Regions from separate parts of the Parafrankia sp. BMG5.11 genome, predicted to be linked through region 3. Evidence: riboswitches for the same ligand, from Rfam matches in the RefSeq annotation. Region 3 holds a riboswitch; each other region holds the start of a gene.
The links. A riboswitch is a leader RNA that binds a small molecule or an ion and turns the genes downstream of it on or off. The one in region 3 is predicted to bind cyclic di-AMP.
Positions count from the first base shown of each region.

Region 1: it holds a riboswitch for cyclic di-AMP, as region 3 does, so the genes downstream of both, E0504_RS04140 (transglycosylase family protein) here and E0504_RS13330 (transglycosylase family protein) in region 3, are expected to answer to the same signal.
Region 2: it holds a riboswitch for cyclic di-AMP, as region 3 does, so the genes downstream of both, E0504_RS35995 (peptidoglycan-binding protein) here and E0504_RS13330 (transglycosylase family protein) in region 3, are expected to answer to the same signal.
Region 4: it holds a riboswitch for cyclic di-AMP, as region 3 does, so the genes downstream of both, E0504_RS36180 (C40 family peptidase) here and E0504_RS13330 (transglycosylase family protein) in region 3, are expected to answer to the same signal.

Region 1 is NZ_SJXI01000003.1:164,900-168,921, forward strand. Features, by position in the region: cyclic di-AMP (ydaO/yuaA leader) riboswitch at 1,144-1,391, shown strand; gene E0504_RS04140 (transglycosylase family protein) at 1,398-2,081, shown strand; gene E0504_RS04145 (transglycosylase family protein) at 3,480-4,022, shown strand, end outside.
Region 2 is NZ_SJXI01000062.1:118,118-122,139, reverse strand. Features, by position in the region: gene glyA (serine hydroxymethyltransferase) at 1-219, shown strand, start outside; cyclic di-AMP (ydaO/yuaA leader) riboswitch at 538-751, shown strand; gene E0504_RS35995 (peptidoglycan-binding protein) at 1,027-1,797, shown strand; gene mce (methylmalonyl-CoA epimerase) at 2,042-2,467, shown strand; gene E0504_RS35985 (LppP/LprE family lipoprotein) at 2,568-3,152, opposite strand; gene E0504_RS35980 (DUF5134 domain-containing protein) at 3,283-3,939, opposite strand; gene E0504_RS50720 (hypothetical protein) at 3,936-4,022, opposite strand, start outside.
Region 3 is NZ_SJXI01000017.1:22,481-26,502, reverse strand. Features, by position in the region: gene E0504_RS13335 (MFS transporter) at 1-636, opposite strand, end outside; gene E0504_RS13330 (transglycosylase family protein) at 953-1,330, opposite strand; cyclic di-AMP (ydaO/yuaA leader) riboswitch at 1,343-1,519, opposite strand; gene E0504_RS13325 (SDR family NAD(P)-dependent oxidoreductase) at 1,891-2,781, opposite strand; gene E0504_RS13320 (cell wall metabolism sensor histidine kinase WalK) at 2,901-4,022, opposite strand, start outside.
Region 4 is NZ_SJXI01000063.1:1,153-5,174, forward strand. Features, by position in the region: gene E0504_RS36170 (BlaI/MecI/CopY family transcriptional regulator) at 1-208, shown strand, start outside; gene E0504_RS36175 (M56 family metallopeptidase) at 205-1,134, shown strand; gene E0504_RS36180 (C40 family peptidase) at 1,286-2,182, opposite strand; cyclic di-AMP (ydaO/yuaA leader) riboswitch at 2,417-2,544, opposite strand; gene E0504_RS36185 (DUF305 domain-containing protein) at 3,344-3,943, opposite strand.

The DNA.
Region 1 (4,022 bases), on a different contig from region 3:
CATCCGGGACGCTCAGTGCCATCCGGACACCCAATGACACCCGGGACGCATAGTGCCCAAATAGGCACACAAAGCTATCGTGGGCGCGCGGTGCCCAGCGGAGCACACGGCGCCAACTCGGAACAGAGTGTGCACCCGCTCCTATCCATGCGGAAGCGCACCCTCGATGTGGACGCGAGGCGTCACCCGCCCGGCGAGGCCTCATGAAGATCGTGCGGGCGGTCGGCGCGACATCGGCGCCCATACCAACCCAGGACACTCCGAAGCCCACAGCCCACCACAGGCCCCTCATGGGTTGCGGATCGGGTAAAGCCTGCCGAGACCACGCGCACGACCCATCGGAGTCCACACCGGACGCAGCGTTCGCGTGGGCTCCTATGTGTCTCAGCGGCCCCGATGCGTCCTACCCGACACATGCCGACACATGCGGCCGCGCGCCGAACGCTGCTGCCGCGGTGACCCGAGCGCACCCGTTCGTGCGCCCCGGTGATACCTCTTCCGGCCCGCCCCGAGACGCACGCCGTGGCCGAACCGCGAGCCGCCCCGCCCGTGGGCCCGCGGGACAGCTCGGATTCCCGCCCGAACGGGGCTACTTCGGGGCACGCAGAGAGGCACCAGACAGCCCACGCGATCGCCCGATCACGAGCGAGAGACACACACGGACCCACCTCAGCCAAGATCGATCCGAGGGACGAATGGGACGTACCGACCCGACCCCGAGGGACGCCACCACCCCGCAAGCAGTCACAGAAACACCCCAACAAGTTAACTCATAGTTACAGTTGCGTTTCTCACACATCACGGCATGCGGGCTGGTATCAGCACGACGATATGAATTTTCTAGCTGCTTGATGACGGCCTGGCCGGCCGCGGGTAGCCTTCTCGCATATTCGGCTTGATTGCCGACAGCACGCCCAATGGTAACGATCTTTCACCAGTGTGATCTGTCGGTACGAACCACCCTCCACGACGCGGTCGCCAAGTTAATGAGCGCGCATGCGCGCGCGATACCAGCACCGTGATCAAACCTCAAGCAGCCACCGGACGGTGTGCTCTTTTTCACCCGAGGCATTCAGTGCTTGTCATTCGACCTGACGGCGTGGTTATGGTCTTCGCCGTGCCCGGAGACAGGCCGGGCACCCGACGGGTGGCACGCCGAATCCCTGCCCCCATCCGTTGGAAACAGAAACCCGATGGCAGGAGCGGGGGAACCAATACCCGGTCGCCGATTCTGGGGACCTTGGGGTGAAGCCGCTAACGCCGACGGCACGAGGAGGAAGCTTGTCCTCCGTTGCCGAAGGCACAGGATTTCCGGAGTTCCTGACTTGGCGGCCGGGCTTTTTCCCTGCCCGAACCCGACAGCTCACCTCGCAGGCGTGGGGAAGGAAAACTCACGCATGTCCGACGCACGTACCAGTGGCCGACAACGCCGCAGCAGTACCCGCAGCCGGGCCCGCACTCTCGTCTCCGTCCCCGTCATCGCCGCGGCGGTCGGCGGAACACTCGCCCTGAGCCAGCCGGCCAACGCCGCCACGACCTGGGAAGGTCTACGGCAATGCGAGTCCGGCGGTAACTACACGACGAACACCGGTAACGGCTACTATGGCGCTTACCAGTTCTCGCCAGGCACCTGGCGCAGCCTCGGCTACTCGGGGCTGCCACACACGGCTCCGCCCGCCGTGCAGGACGCAGCGGCACTGCAACTCGCACTCCGTTCCGGGTTCGGCCAGTGGCCGGTCTGCGGGAGCGGAATGGGCTCCGAGCAGCTCCTGCCCGGCGCGTCGTCATCAGGCGCCGGGGTCCAGGCGTCCAGAGCGGCCGAGCGCACCTCGCTGGTCGCCCAGCCCGCAGCCGCGGGCGTCCCGAACCTGACGCGGACATACACCGCGTCGATGGTCAACCAGGTCAGCGACGAAGTCCGCTCCTGGCAGGCCAAGATGACCTCCCTCGGCTACCCCCTCACGGTCGACGGCAGCTACGGACCACGGTCCGCGGCCGCGGCGCGTGACTTCCAGGCCGCACGCGGCCTCGTGGTGGACGGCGTCCTGGGTCCGCAGACCTGGGCGGCCACCTTCGGCTGACGTCTGCCGACCGGCGCACTCGGTCACCAGCCGGGCCGTCTGACGGCCACCGCCGCACGCGGCGCCCGCTCCCCCGCTGGCCTGAACCGACCCACCGCACCCTCCTGACGGCCGCCCCCACGCCGCCGTCCGGTCGCGGTGGCCCCCACGCACCGGTCGAGCCCCCTTCGCAAGGCGTCCTTCCCCCGGACGAGGCATCCCACCCGCGCCCGTCGCGGTGAGCCATCCCTCCATGGACTCAGGCCCTCGAACCGGGCGCCGGCGAATCATCCGTGTTCCAACTCCGCCCAGCCGGTGTGTCTCCGGACATCCCGCCCGCGGCCGACCACGTGCTGTCGCAACCGCGATTCCCCCACCAGCACGAGCTCGGCACTCTGCGTCGCCCCGGTTCGTCCGCGGCGAAGACCCGCCGGCGCCAGGACCGTATGACCCGCCCGCACGGGGCAGACCCCGCCGTGCGGGCGGGGGCCGGTGCGCGGATCGCCCCAACGATCCGCGCGGCACGGGAGGCGGTACGGACTCAGGCGGCAAGCCGGCGTCGAAGTCCCGATGCCGGGGGCCGTGTTCTCATCCGTGATCCACCCGATGATCGGACGAACCCTCCGACAGCCAAGTCGCCGCGGCGCGTGATCCGCCGCCGACTCTGCTAGGTCGAGCCCGCCGCATGATCTCCTCCGGCCCAGGCCGCAGGAGGAGCCGTCCACGCCGGTGATCCCGGCGGGCGGGCGTGTCCCACACAGGCCGGGACACGCCCGCCGCGGACGGCCAGCCCGATCCCGTCGCCCGTGCAGGTCCTCCCTCCGCCGCGCCCCGTGCCCCCGGGCCCACAACCCCATCAACCTACATATAGTCATGTTAGATATACAAAACGTAATTATCTAGGAAAAAACTACAAACGAACGACAAAAATACTTTCGAGGAGCCGTCCAGACGCGACGGCACGCGGCCCGACCCACCCCGGCGGACGGCCGTCCGCGGCCTGGCGGTAACGTCATCCGGATCAGTGCGTCTCGTCACAATCGGCTACGTCACTCGTCAATCAGCCCATTCGGGTAGCTCCGATGTGGTCCTTTCGCATCCCCCACTAGCCGCCCGAATTTGCGCCGTCTAGCTAGATCTCGCTACAGTTCCGCCCACTCGCCTCCCCGGGCGAGGTCATGCGGACGGACGCCGAGTCCTGCCCCCGTCCCCATGGCCGGAACGAGCACGGACAACATCGGGCAGGAGCGGGGGACCCACCATCCGGACGCCCCCCCGGCGTCCTAGGGGTTAAGCCGGCGAAACGTGCGGCCGGGAGCACACCGATCCGCGAGGACGGGCTCCGGGCCAGCGGCGCCGACCGGGCAACTTCCAGCCCGAACCCGACAGCTCACCCCGTAGGCGACGGGAAGGACTCTGATGCGATCGCATGATCGTGTTCCCGCCCGTTCCAATGGCCGTGGCGGAAGGCACCGAGCGACCCAGGGACCGTCCACCGCGACTCGGGTCCTGCGCACCACCGGCGCCGTGACGGCGCTGGTCGGCACCGGGCTCGCGGTGACCGCCGCTCCCGCGGGAGCGGCGACTGCCGACGACTTCGCGAAGCTCCGCAAGTGCGAGTCGGGCGGCAACTACGCCATCAACACCGGCAACGGCTTCTACGGTGCCTACCAGTTCGACCAGCGCACCTGGACGGGCCTGGGCTACCCCGGCCGACCCGACCAGGCTCCTCCCGCGATGCAGGACGAGGCCGCGTACAAGCTGTACAACAGCCGCGGCTGGTCACCATGGCCCGGCTGCACCAGCAAGCTCGGCCTCACGAGGAACGGCCCGGCGCCGGCGTCGTCCGGTGCCGGCGGCGACGTGATCGCCCAGGCCCTGACGCCGGCCGAGCCGCCTATGACGCTCGAGCGCGCTCGGGCTGAGGTCGGCGGCCAGTTCGGCGGCGAGGCGCTGAACGTC
Region 2 (4,022 bases), on a different contig from region 3:
CCGTTCGACCCGCGCAAGCCGTTCGACCCGTCCGGGGTGCGCCTGGGAACCGCCGCGATCACGACCCGCGGGCTGCGTCCGGAGCAGATGCCCACCCTCGCCGCCTGGATCGACGAGGCCGTCAAGGCCGCCGGCGACGCGGACGAGGCGACCATCGAGCGGATCGCGGGCGAGGTCAGGGACCTGATGTCGGCCTACCCGATGCCCGGCTGGGTCTGACCGACCCAGCGGGGAACCTCCAGCCGGCCGGCCCAACGGCACCGCTGACTCCCCCTCACCCTCGGCCCGGGCGCGCACGAAGGCGCCCGGGCCGAGGCATGCCCGGCCCAGCTCCCCCGCAGCCCCGGTCGCCGTCCGCGCCGGGTGTGGCGACGTCCGGGCGGATGCCCGCGCCGCAGCGTCGCCGGTTACTGCCCGGAGTGTCTCGATCTCGATTCTGTGTACGCATCGTGACCAGGATGCGCCGTCGGTACAAGAAAATTAGTACTTGCGATTACCCTTAGTAGTTCGTTACGGTGTCCTGGCTCGCAGCAAGCGACGGGCCGTACGCCGAGTTCTGCCCTAGGCCCGTCGTCCCCTCCTAGCGATCAGCAGGGCAGAAGCGGGGGAACCACGTTCCTCCGGACGGCCACCCGCGCACGGGCGGCCGTCCTCGGGGTGAAGTCGACCGCGCCGCAGATGCGGTAAAGGCCGACCGGGCTTCCCGGCCCGAACCCGACAGCTAACCTCGCAGGCGTACGGGAAGGATCGTCGTGTACGCACGCATGTCTGGATCACCCAGGCGGGCCTTTCACCCGTCCCTCGGGCAGCCGCCGCGACCGCACAGTGCCCGCATCCCGGGGTTGACGCAGGAAATCTAGACCCACCAGGTCCGGAATACTTTTACGCCGACAGAACGCCGGCGCACTGAGCCATGCTTCCCTCGCCGGGCGAATCGTTGCCGTAACTTTTTGATCCGTGTACGGATCAATTTCCCATCCGGACATTCAGAAGCTCTGTTCTTCATAGCAGAAACGAGATTCTTAGATGTCGCATGGAAAGCACCGCAGGTCCAGCCGTCCGAACACCTCCGGACGGGGACCCGGGCGAGGCCGCGCCGCCGTGGTCACCGCGGCGAGCGTCATCGGCGCGTCGGCGGGCCTGATGTTCACCGCGGGCCCGGCGAGCGCGGCCACCGCCTCCGACGTCACCATCGCGCAGGCGGCGCAGAACGCGGGCCTGCCGTCCTGCCGCGGGATTCCGCTGAGCACCTGGGTCGCGGTGGCGCTGGCCGAGTCGGGCGGCAACACAACGGCCCACGCGACGGTCGGTGAGGACTCCCGCGGCCTCTGGCAGATCAACATGCGCGCGCACTCGAGCTGGGTCGGTAGCCGCAACCTCTACGACCCGAACGTCAACGCCTGGGCCGCACGGCAGGTATGCGCCAGCCAGGGCATCGGTGCCTGGAGCGCCTACAAGAACGGCATGCACGTGAAGTACCTGGCCCGCGGCGCCGCGGCGGCGGCCGCGGTGGGCAGCGGCACCGGCGCCCGGACGATCTCGGCCGTCACGCCGGCCGCACCGGCCGCGACGGCACCGGCGCCCGCCAGCTCGGGCTACATGCGGCTCGGGGTCGAGGGCGTCCGCTGGGACGTGGCGCTGGTGCAGAAGCGGCTCGCCGCCATCGGCTACCCGATCACCATCGACGGCCGGTTCGGTCCGCAGACCAACCACATGGTCGTCGACTTCCAGAAGAAGAACGGCCTCGTCCCGGACGGCGTCGTGGGCCCGCTCACCCACGACAGGCTGTTCGCCTGATCCAGGGGCGGCGCGCGGCCGTCGAGCCGTCCACGTCGCGGCCCGGGCACGCCGGTGCCGGGCCGCGACGGGGCGGCGACCGGGCGGCGTGGCCAAGCCCGTGGCCGGGCGGGGGTGGCGCGCCCGACACGGCCGACCTGCCGCTTCAGTGGACCGCCGGGCCGGATCCGGGCAGGCTCGGAGTTCTGGCCCGCCAGGCAGGACGCGACCAGGGCCGCCCGTCCACGAGGCAGGAGCGATTTTTGTGCTGACCAGGATCGACCATGTCGGAATCGCCGTGGCCTCGCTGGAGGAGGCCATCCCTCGTTACGAGGCGGCGTTCGGCCTGAAGGTCGCGCATCAGGAGACGAACGAGGCGCAGGGCGTGCGCGAGGCGATGCTGCTGGTGCACCACGGCGACACGGGCGGCTCCTACGTCCAGCTACTCGAGCCGGTGCGCCCGGACACCCCGGTCGGGAAGTTCCTGGCGAAGAAGGGCCCCGGCATCCACCACATCGCCTACGGCGTGGCGGACATCGACGCGGCGCTGGCGGCGCTCACCGTCACCGGGTTCGACCTGGTCAACAAGACGCCGGTGCACGGGACATCCGGAAGCCGGATCGCGTTCATGCACCCGAAGGGCCTCGGCGGGGTGCTCACCGAGCTGGTCGAGGCGGCCGAGGGCCACTGACCTCCGGCGTGACCAGCGCGGCCGGGCCCGGGGGCTGACCCGGGCCCGGCCGCGGCGGCGGTCCCACCCGCCGGCGGTCCCACCGGCACTGCGTCGCTGGTCAGCGGCGGCTCTCGGCGGCGGTCCACTTGCTGGTCGGGATCGGGTCGAGCGGCACGACCGACGTGCCGTCCCAGCGGAACCGCACGCTCGCCGCGCCCGCGCTCGGGCAGCACATCGGGTCCGCCGGGCGGTACAGGTCGTACTGCAGCGCCACCACCTCGCTGGTCGACCACACCCACCGCACGCCCGCGCTCGCGACGGCGTCCGTCCCGACGAACCGGCCGCGGTGGAAGAAGAAGGCCTGCTGCGGATGGCCGTCCACCGAGGTGGACAGCCGCCCGACGATCACGCTGAGATCGTGGGTGGGCTCGTAGCCGTCCGTGGTGATCGGTGTGTAACCACGGCCGCGGACAAGGCCCGACGCCTCCGCCAGGCTCAACGAACCGGCCACGACGGCCGAGCTGCCAGGGCCTGACGGGCTGGCCACGGCACCTGAGCTGGCCACAGCACCCGGGCTGCGCGCGGCGCCCGGTGTGGCGGCCGGGGGTGACTGCACCGCGGTCGGCGCGGCGGACACCGCAGACGCCGCCCCGCTCAAGATGACCGCGGCGGCCAGTACGGAGATGAACACGACTCGACGCATGGCGACCGCCCCCTTGGGCCTCGTATCTGCCGACCGGCCGACCGTAGGCGCACTTCGGGCTCGCCGCCCGCTCAGGGAGTGGAATGCGCGGTTTCGGAGCAGGTCACCCGGGGGGTACGGGAGTGGGCGATCAGGTACGGGCGAGGAGCATCAGGATCATTCCACCCGACATGATCAGTCGGGATCCGCGCGGGACGACCGGTTCCGGAAAGATCCGGATCAGCCGGGCGGCCAGCTCACGGACGCGCGGGCGCGCCGGCGGCGGCGCGGCGAACCGGCGCGCCGACGGGCCGGCCAGCGCCGCCAGGCACGCCCCGCCGAAGATGACGACACACCAGGCGCCGATCGCCCCGTCGGTGCGCAGCGGCCAGCCGGCGACGCAGGCCGCCCCGGACATGCACGCCATCGCCGCCGCCTCCACGACGAGCAGCGCACAGCAGGACCACATGCCCGGCGCACTGCACCGGGGATGGGTGACGAGCCCGACGAGCAGCGCCGCCGTCAACGCCAGGTACAGCGCGAGGAACGGCCAGGAGCCGACGAGCCGGGCGGGGCCGGTGAACATGACCGCCATCCCGGCCGCGACCAGCACGTGCCCGCCCTCGATCCAGCCGTCCGCGGCGGACGCGTGCGTACGCGGCCCGTCCGCCGCCACCGGGCGGCGGAACAGGGCGCGCATCCGCCACAAGTGGATCATTGCGACGATGATTGAGGCCACGCCGGCGGCTACGGCCAGCGGACCGGCCAGCGGAACCAGGTCCGCGGCCACCGGGTGGCGGTGGGTCACCCCCCAGCGGCGAGCTCGGCGGCCACCAGCGAGCTGATGCGACCCGCCCGAGCCTCGTCGACGATGACTTCCAGCTGTTCGAT
Region 3 (4,022 bases):
GGTCGAGAGGACGGCGATCACAAGGAGCTGTCCGACGGGGTCCAGGCGGCGTGGGCTCGGCGCGCGGGACTCGGGGACGAAGCGGTGCGTGAGCACCAGCGCGGCGAGCCCGATCGGGATGTTGATCCAGAAGATCGCCCGCCAGCTCACCGTCTCGACGAGGATGCCGCCGAGCACCGGGCCGAGTGCCATGCTGATCCCGATCACCGCGCCCCAGAGACCGATGGCGCGGGCCCGTTCCCGCGGGTCGGTGAACGTGTTGGTGATGATGGACATCGCAACCGGGTTCAGCATCGAGCCGCCGACGGCCTGCACCATTCGGAAGGCCACCAGCCAGCCGAGCCCGGGCGCGAGGCTGCACAGCAGCGAGCCTGCGGTGAACAGGGCCAGTCCGGTCTGGAAGATCCGGCGGCGGCCGAGCCGGTCGCCGGTGGAACCACCGAGCATGAGCAGGCTGGCCAGGACGAGGGTGTAGCTGTCGATCGTCCATTGCAGGCCCGCGGGCGACGCACCCAGATCCCGGCGCAGTGCGGGCAGGGCCACGTTCACGATGGTGCCGTCCAGCCCCACGATCAGCAGACTCATGCAGCAGATCGCGAGAACGGCGAACCTGCGGCGGCTGGTCGGCTCGGCCATCGACAACCCACCTCTCCGGCCGCCGCCAACTCGGCCGCAGGTGCGCGGGCGGACGACTGTTCAGCGTACGGCAGGTCTCTTTTCCTCGCGCTCGCGCTCGTGCTTCCTCGCGCTCGTGCGACGCGGCCGGTGGTACCGAAACGCCGGTGGCCCGGGTGTCGACACTGACACCCGGGCCACCGATCGCGTTCCACGGACCATCTGTCACGCTCAGCCAGGGCTCAGCCAGGCTGGTCCGTCACCTGTCTGCTCCATTCGACGGCCGCGTCAGATTCATTCGACGGGCCGCGTCAGAGCCTGGGGGCTGGGGGCTGGGTCAGAGCTTGGGGCCCCAGCAGCTCTTCGAGGCGTACCACGGGCTGGTTCCCTGCTGCGCGTACAGGATGTGCGCGCGCTTCCACTGCTCGGCGGCGCTTGCGTTCTGCGGGAGACCCTGACCACCGACGCCGCGCCAGGTGCTCGGCAGGAACTGGAACAGGCCGCCCGCGCCGATCTCGTTGACCACGCGGGGGTTACCGCCGGACTCGCAGGGCACAACCGCGCTCAGGAAGCGGTGTGCGTCCGGCCGACCCGCGGCGCTGGCGGGCTGTGACATCGCGATTCCGCCGCCGATCGTGGCGGCGAGGAGCGGTGCGACAAGCAGCGCACGGCCGCGGCGGATGGAACGACTGGTCTTACGAGCACGCGAAGCCATAACGGACAAAGTGATGCCCCTCCCCACGCCTGCGAAGTTAGCTGTCGGGTTCGGGCTGGGATTTACCCGGTCGCGCTACGCGACTTCACCCCGAGGACGTCTGTGATCGACGCCCGAAGGTTGGTTCCCCCGCTCCCGCCCTGAGGTTTGTTGTTCACCGGGCGGGGCAGGATTCGGCGTGTCGCCCGGTGCGCGCTTTCCTGAACGAAAGCACGGCGCAGACGTTACACACAACGGACCAACAATTGCCAAGGCTCTGTGGCGAGCACCACATGGCCCATCGAAACCTTGAAGATTCTCCGTAGACGGCGTATCACGCGCGCAGGCGCGTTCCTCTTTAACGGACCGTCCCATCACCGTGACCGCCCCGCCACGATGGCCGAGAGCGGTGACACGGAGAGTGGGTGACGTGCTCACCTCGGCGCAGGAATTCGACCCGTGAACCGGGAAGAAGTTGCGCGAGCATCAAGTTGGAAATGGTCCCGGCGTTCGTCCGGGCACCACCCAGACCTGTTGACAGGCCCCTGATGCGGACGAGTCGTAATTTCGTCCGTTCCGGGTCAGATTTCCGGAGTCGGCAGCGCAACCTCCGGAGCCGGCAGAGGCACGACCCCGTGGTGCGCGGTCAGGCCCCCGTCGGCGACCAGCGTCGTTCCGGTGATGTAGGACGACTCGGCGGAGGCCAGGAACCAGACGGCCGAGGCCAGCTCGCCCGGCTGCCCCCAGCGCCCCATCGGAATGCGGCGGCTCACCGCCGCGGTGGACGCCGGGTCGGTGCGGTGGCGCGCGGTCAGCGCCGTCTCGGTCAGGCCGGGGGCGACGGCGTTGATCCGGATGTTCTGGGCGGCGTGGTCGAGCGCCGCGGCCCGCACCATGTTGATCACAGCCGCCTTGGACGCGTTGTACGCCCAGTTCCCCGGTTCGCTCTGCAACCCGCCGCTGGAGGCGGTCACGACGATTGAGCCGCCACCGCCCGCCCGGAGCGCGGGGACCACCGAACGGATCCCGATCGCGACGCCCCGCACGTTGACGGCGAGGATCCGGTCCAGCCGGTCGATCGCGCCCGGGGCCTCCCACGGCAGCGTCGTGCCGATCCCGGCGTTGAGCACCGCGACGTCCAGCCGCCCGAAGCTCGCGAGCGCCAGCTCCGCCATGGCGGCCCCGGTCTCCTCGACCGAGACGTCCCCGACCATCGGGACGATCCGCGGCTCCGGCCCGCCCGCCGGCCGGGAGTCCGCCCCCGTCACGGCACCGGCATCCGCCGCGGTCCGGGGATCCGCCGGGGCCACGGCGGGCCGCGGGGCGCGCGACTGTGCTCGGGTCAGCGCCGCCAGGCCGACCTCGTCGACGTCCACGGCGACCACGCCGAACCCCCGCGCGGCGAACAGCTCCGCGCACGCCCGCCCGATCCCGGATGCCGCTCCCGTGATGACGACCGCCGAGGTGACCACACGTCCTCCACGAGCTCCGAGAGACCTCACCAGCACGGCAAGTCCCGCCCGCCGGACGGATCCCGGCCGACCGCGCCGAGATCAGCCTGGCGGGTCGCGGTGAACGGAGCCGATCCAGCTCATGACGAAGAGGGATCGGGGCGGGGCAGGACGAGCCGGAACGTGGCGCCGCCGCCCGGTGTCGGCCGGTGCTCGGCCCGTCCGCCGTGCGCGGCGGCGACGGCCTCGACAATGGACAGGCCCAGCCCCGTCCCGCCGGCGTCGCGGGAGCGGCCGGAGTCGGCGCGGTAGAACCGCTCGAAGACGTGGTCGACGGCGTCAGCGGGGACTCCGGGTCCATGGTCGATCACCGAGATGACGACCTCCCGGTCGTCATCCACCGCACCGGCCACCGCACCGGCCGCCGCACCGCCGTCGGAGTCGCCGTCCGCGTCCGTGTCGGCGTCGCGGACGGTGAGGGAGACCGTCGCCTCGGGCGGGGTGTGGACGAGCGCGTTGCGGACGAGGTTCCCGACGGCCTGGCGCAGGCGTCCCCCGTCCCCCGTCACCTCGAGGATCGGCGGGGCGTCGACCTCGATCGTCCGTCCCGGGCTGACGGCGCGGGCGTCGGCGGCGATGTCACGGAGCATGGCCGCCAGGTCGACGGGTTCACGCTCGAGGTCGGGCTGGTGGTCGAGGCGGGCGAGCAGCAGCAGGTCGTCGACCAGCTCGCTCATCCGGGCCGACTCCTCCTCGATGCGCCGCATGACCATCGCCAGGTCCTCGGGTCGGCTTGCCGCTCCCCTGCGGAACATCTCGGCGTAGCCGCGGATCGACGTCAGCGGGGTGCGCAGTTCGTGGCTGGCGTCCCCGACGAAGCGTCGCAGGCGCCGCTCGGAGGCCTCGCGGGCGCGGAAAGACGCCTCGATCTCGGTGAGCATCGTGTTGAAGGCCAGCCCGAGACGCCCCACCTCGGTACCGCGGTCCGTGTCGGTGACCCGTTGAGTCAGGTCGCCGTCCGCGATCATGCCCGCGGTGTGTTCGATACGGGTCAGCGGGCGCAGCCCGAGGCGGATGATGACGTAGGCCAGCGCGGCGAGCACCACCAGCATCGCCGCGCTCACGATGATCTCGATCCTGGTGACGTTGTCGAGAGTGGTCTCCATCTCGGCGAAGGGCACCGCGACGACCAGCACGTCTCCGTTGCCGAAGCGCTCGGCGAGCAACCTGAACCTGTCCCCGCCGCCTTCGGCGGGGACCGT
Region 4 (4,022 bases), on a different contig from region 3:
TTCCTACCGCTACCAGCCCGCATTGGGCCGCAGCGCCTACACCGCCCAGCTGATGAGATCCGTGCTTTCCGGGGCGGACGACCGAGGCCTGACGCTGCTCCACTTCGTGCACGCCATGGATGCTGCGGAGTACGAGACGTTGCGCGAAGCGGTGCAGTGGCACTCCTCCAGCCGTGGTCGCGACGATGAGGAACCCACCCCATCATGATCTTTGGTGTTCTCGCGGTGTACGCGGCCCTCGTCGCCTACGGTCTGCCCTACGCCCTCCGCGCTGCTTCCTGGACGTCCCGTGCGCCGCGGCTCGCCGTCGCCATGTGGCTGGCCGCGATGATCTCCGTGGTCTCCGTGGCGGTACTGGCCGCAACGCTCCTGTTCATACCGCTGCACGCGATCGGGGACACGCTGGTTCTGCTTGTCCAGTGGTGCGGTTGGACCAACCACAACCTGACGATCTCCATCCACTGGACGACTCCACGAGTTGCCGGCGTCGTCCTGAGCACCGCTGCGGCGCTCCGCCTCCTTCATGTCGCCGTCGCCGTCACCATCACCGGCCGTCGATCGCGCGTCCGTCATCGGCATGACGTCCGATTGCTCGGGCGCTTTCATCCCACACTTCGGATCTACATACTGGATCATGCTGATCGCAGTGCGTTCTGCCTACCGGGCCGGAGCGGGGGCGTCGTCGTCACCGAAGGCGCGCTGCAAGCGTTGCATCCCACCGAACTCGACGCCGTCATCGCGCATGAACGCGCCCATCTCGCAGGCAGACACCACCTCATCCTCACGACGGCAGCCGTGCTGGCCGGAGCCTTCCCAGCCGTGCCGCTCTTCGGGACAGGACAGGAGGAGCTACGCCGACTCGTCGAACTCACCGCTGACGACAGCGCGGCCCGGCGCAGCGCTCCCCACGTCGTCGCCGAAGCAGTGCTACGGCTCGCGGCTCCCCCAGCATCCGTGCTGGGCATGGCGAACACCGGCGTACGGCAACGGGTACTGCGTCTCTTGACCGCGGAGCCGCCCCTGTCCCGTCCCGCCGTCGTGGCTCGCAGCCTCATCGTCGCCGTGCTGCTCCTCCTGCCACTCGTTATGACCACGGTTCCCGCCCTCAATGAGCTCGGATATCACTGCGTCTGATCGTCTCGCTGCGACCGCCTGCAGCACCATGGCCTTCACAGCGGCGTGGGAGTCAGACCAGACCGGCTGGCCTACTAGGGGATCGGTTGCAACGACCACCGGCACCTCGCCGCCGAAAGCCGCCCGGGCCACGATGGCCAGTGGAACCGGCTCAGGTCACCCGACCGACCGAGTAGGAGTCCGCCCAGATGGTCTGGAGCTTCACCACGTCACCGGTCTTCGGCGCGACCCACATCTTCCCGCCACCGGCGTAGATCCCCATGTGGTAGATCGCGCCGGGCTGGCCGAAGAAGATGAGATCGCCTGGCTGTTCGGAGCCCTGAGCGATCCTGGTTGTCGCCGCGTACTGCTGGTCGGTGGTCCGGGGAAGTGTCTTGCCGAGCTGCTTGTAGATGTACTGCACCAGGCCGGAGCAGTCGAAGCTGTACGGCCCGGTCGCCCCGTAGACGTAGGGCTTACCGGCTTGCCGCGACGCCAGGTATACGGCTTTCTCCCCGAGCGTGTTGGCCGGGATGCTGACGTCGACCGCCGGAGTCTCGACGTTCACGGCATTGCTGGTGCCCTGCACAGATACCGGCGGCGGGGCCGGGCGTACGCGCAGCGTCGCCTCGTTCTCCGAGCGGGCGGACTGGAGGGCGTCCGTTCCATCGAAGATCACCGTGACGTTCGTGGTGATGAGGACGCGGGCCGTGTAGGAGGCGAAGCCACGCTCGTCGGTGGTCAGGTGCAGGAAGGTCGCCCAGCCGGTGGGTAGCTTGACCTGTACCTTGATGAGCTGGTCCGCCAGCGGGGCGTGGGTCTCCTCGTTGAACAGCGAGAAGCCGACATTGACAGGCTCGTCCGCGTTGACAGTCACGTCGGGGTTCGTCACGCGCAGACCCACGTCGATCTTGGACGACAGAGTCGGTGCAGAGATGTCCGTCGTGGCATCAAGGACGGTGCGCGACGCGCCCTCTCCCGCGGCACCCTGGACGGGGCCGTCGACTGCCACCCGGGACCCGATCTGGGTCGCGAGCGTCAGTGACGTGGTGTTCGTGCTGTCGTCCAACGCGCCGTCCGAGCTGGGCTCCGGCGCACATCCAGCGAGAGCCATACCGGAGACCACGACAGTGCCAGTGGTCACCGCTGCGACAGCGCGGGCCCGCGCTCTGGCCCGGCTCGACGCTGTGGGGACGGACGGAGCCCGGTGGCGACCGCGTCCCTCCTGTCGGCGTCTTTCTGCATCAAGCTGCGCACTCTGCGCAGACACCATGGTGATCCTTCCCCTACGCCTGCGAGGTGATGCGAGGTGAGCTGTCGGGTTCGGGCTGGGAGCCCGGCCGAACGCCCCGTGCGTATTCGGCTTCACCCCAAGGGCATCGAAGGAGGCGACGCCCGGAGGAACGTGGTTCCCCCGCTCCTGCCCCAGATGCAAGTCGGAGGGGTCACCGGACCAGGGGCAGGATTCGGCGTACGGTCCGATGCTGCAGCAGATGCACACACTACCAACTACAGAGCATAGTAGGTAGCAATCGGAAGATCTCAGAAGATCTTCGACGGACATCCACGCCGCTCCAGCAAGATCTAGGTTCGCCGAGCGGAGTAGACGCGCCTTTGGAGTGCCTTCGATCACCAGATCGCGGTCAGACCGCCACCCAACCAAGCCTCCCCGGGCCCGCGCAGCGAGGATCAGGACAGCAATTCGGCGCACTGCGTCCGGACACCACCCACCCTTCGCGAGGCTCGGCACCTACTACGAGACATAGTTGCCCGGGGTGAGGGGATCTCTCGGTGCTGACCTCTCCACCACCGAAAGACATTGATCATCGAGACTGGTGGCTGTCGGAAGGATTGACGGGACGTCTGTCGGGGCCGCCAAAGCCGCTGCGGCCCGCGGTGTCCGATGAACGGTCGGGTAGTCCGGGTGGATCGTCTTGCCCCGTCGCCTTGCTCGCAGGTCCGAAACGGGCCGTTAAGGCCACCATCTCCGGCAGGACGGTCTCCGGCACCGGCCTGGTGCCATGCCACGAGGGCCGCTCGCGGCCCACACCTGGTCCATGGCCTCGACTTCGAGGTCTCCCAGCCGTTCCGCTGTTCCGGTCGTCAGCTGTCTCGTCGTCAGGTCATTCGCCGCGACCGACGTTCGCGTTCGTCGTGCCGAGTGTCGCGCCTGGGACCCGAGGTGCCCTGGGACACCGGCGCGCGGCCGGTGCCCCAGGGCCCTGCTCGGCTATCCGGTACCGAGCAGGCCCTTCATGGTCTCGACCTCTGTGGTCTGCGTGGACTCGATCGTCCTGGCCAGGGCCACGGCGTCGGGGAACTGTCCGTCCCGCTGTTCGGTGCGTGCCATCGCAATCGCACCCCCGTGGTGCCGGATCATCATCTCCAGGAACATGCGGTCGAAGTTCGGACCAGACGCCGTCTGGAGAGCGGTCAGGTCGCCCTCCGACATCATTCCCATGTCGTCGGTGCCATGACCGCCGGCGCCGGGCATGGCGGTGGGTTCGCCCCACGCTGCAAGCCAGCCGGTCATCGTCTCGATCTCCGGTGCTTGCGCGGTCCCGATCTGCTGGGCCAGCGCGAGCACCGCCGGATCGGCGGCCCGGTCGGGTGCCAGCTCCGCCATCTTCACGGCCTGCTGGTGGTGCGGGATCATCATCTGGGCGAACATCACGTCCGCGTTGTTGTGGGCGCTGTCGCTGGCCTCACTGCTGCTCCCTGCTGTGGCGGACGACGGGCCCGTCGGGGTGTCGTCGCCCCCGCACGCCGCGAGCGTGGCTGTCAGGGCCAGTGCTACGGCGGCGAGTCCAAGGTGGCGTCTTCTTCGCACGAGTCGTCCTCGGTGTCGGATTGCCAACGGATCTGAGGCCGGAGTCGTCGAGCGCGCCGACAGGCGTGCGTGACGTCCG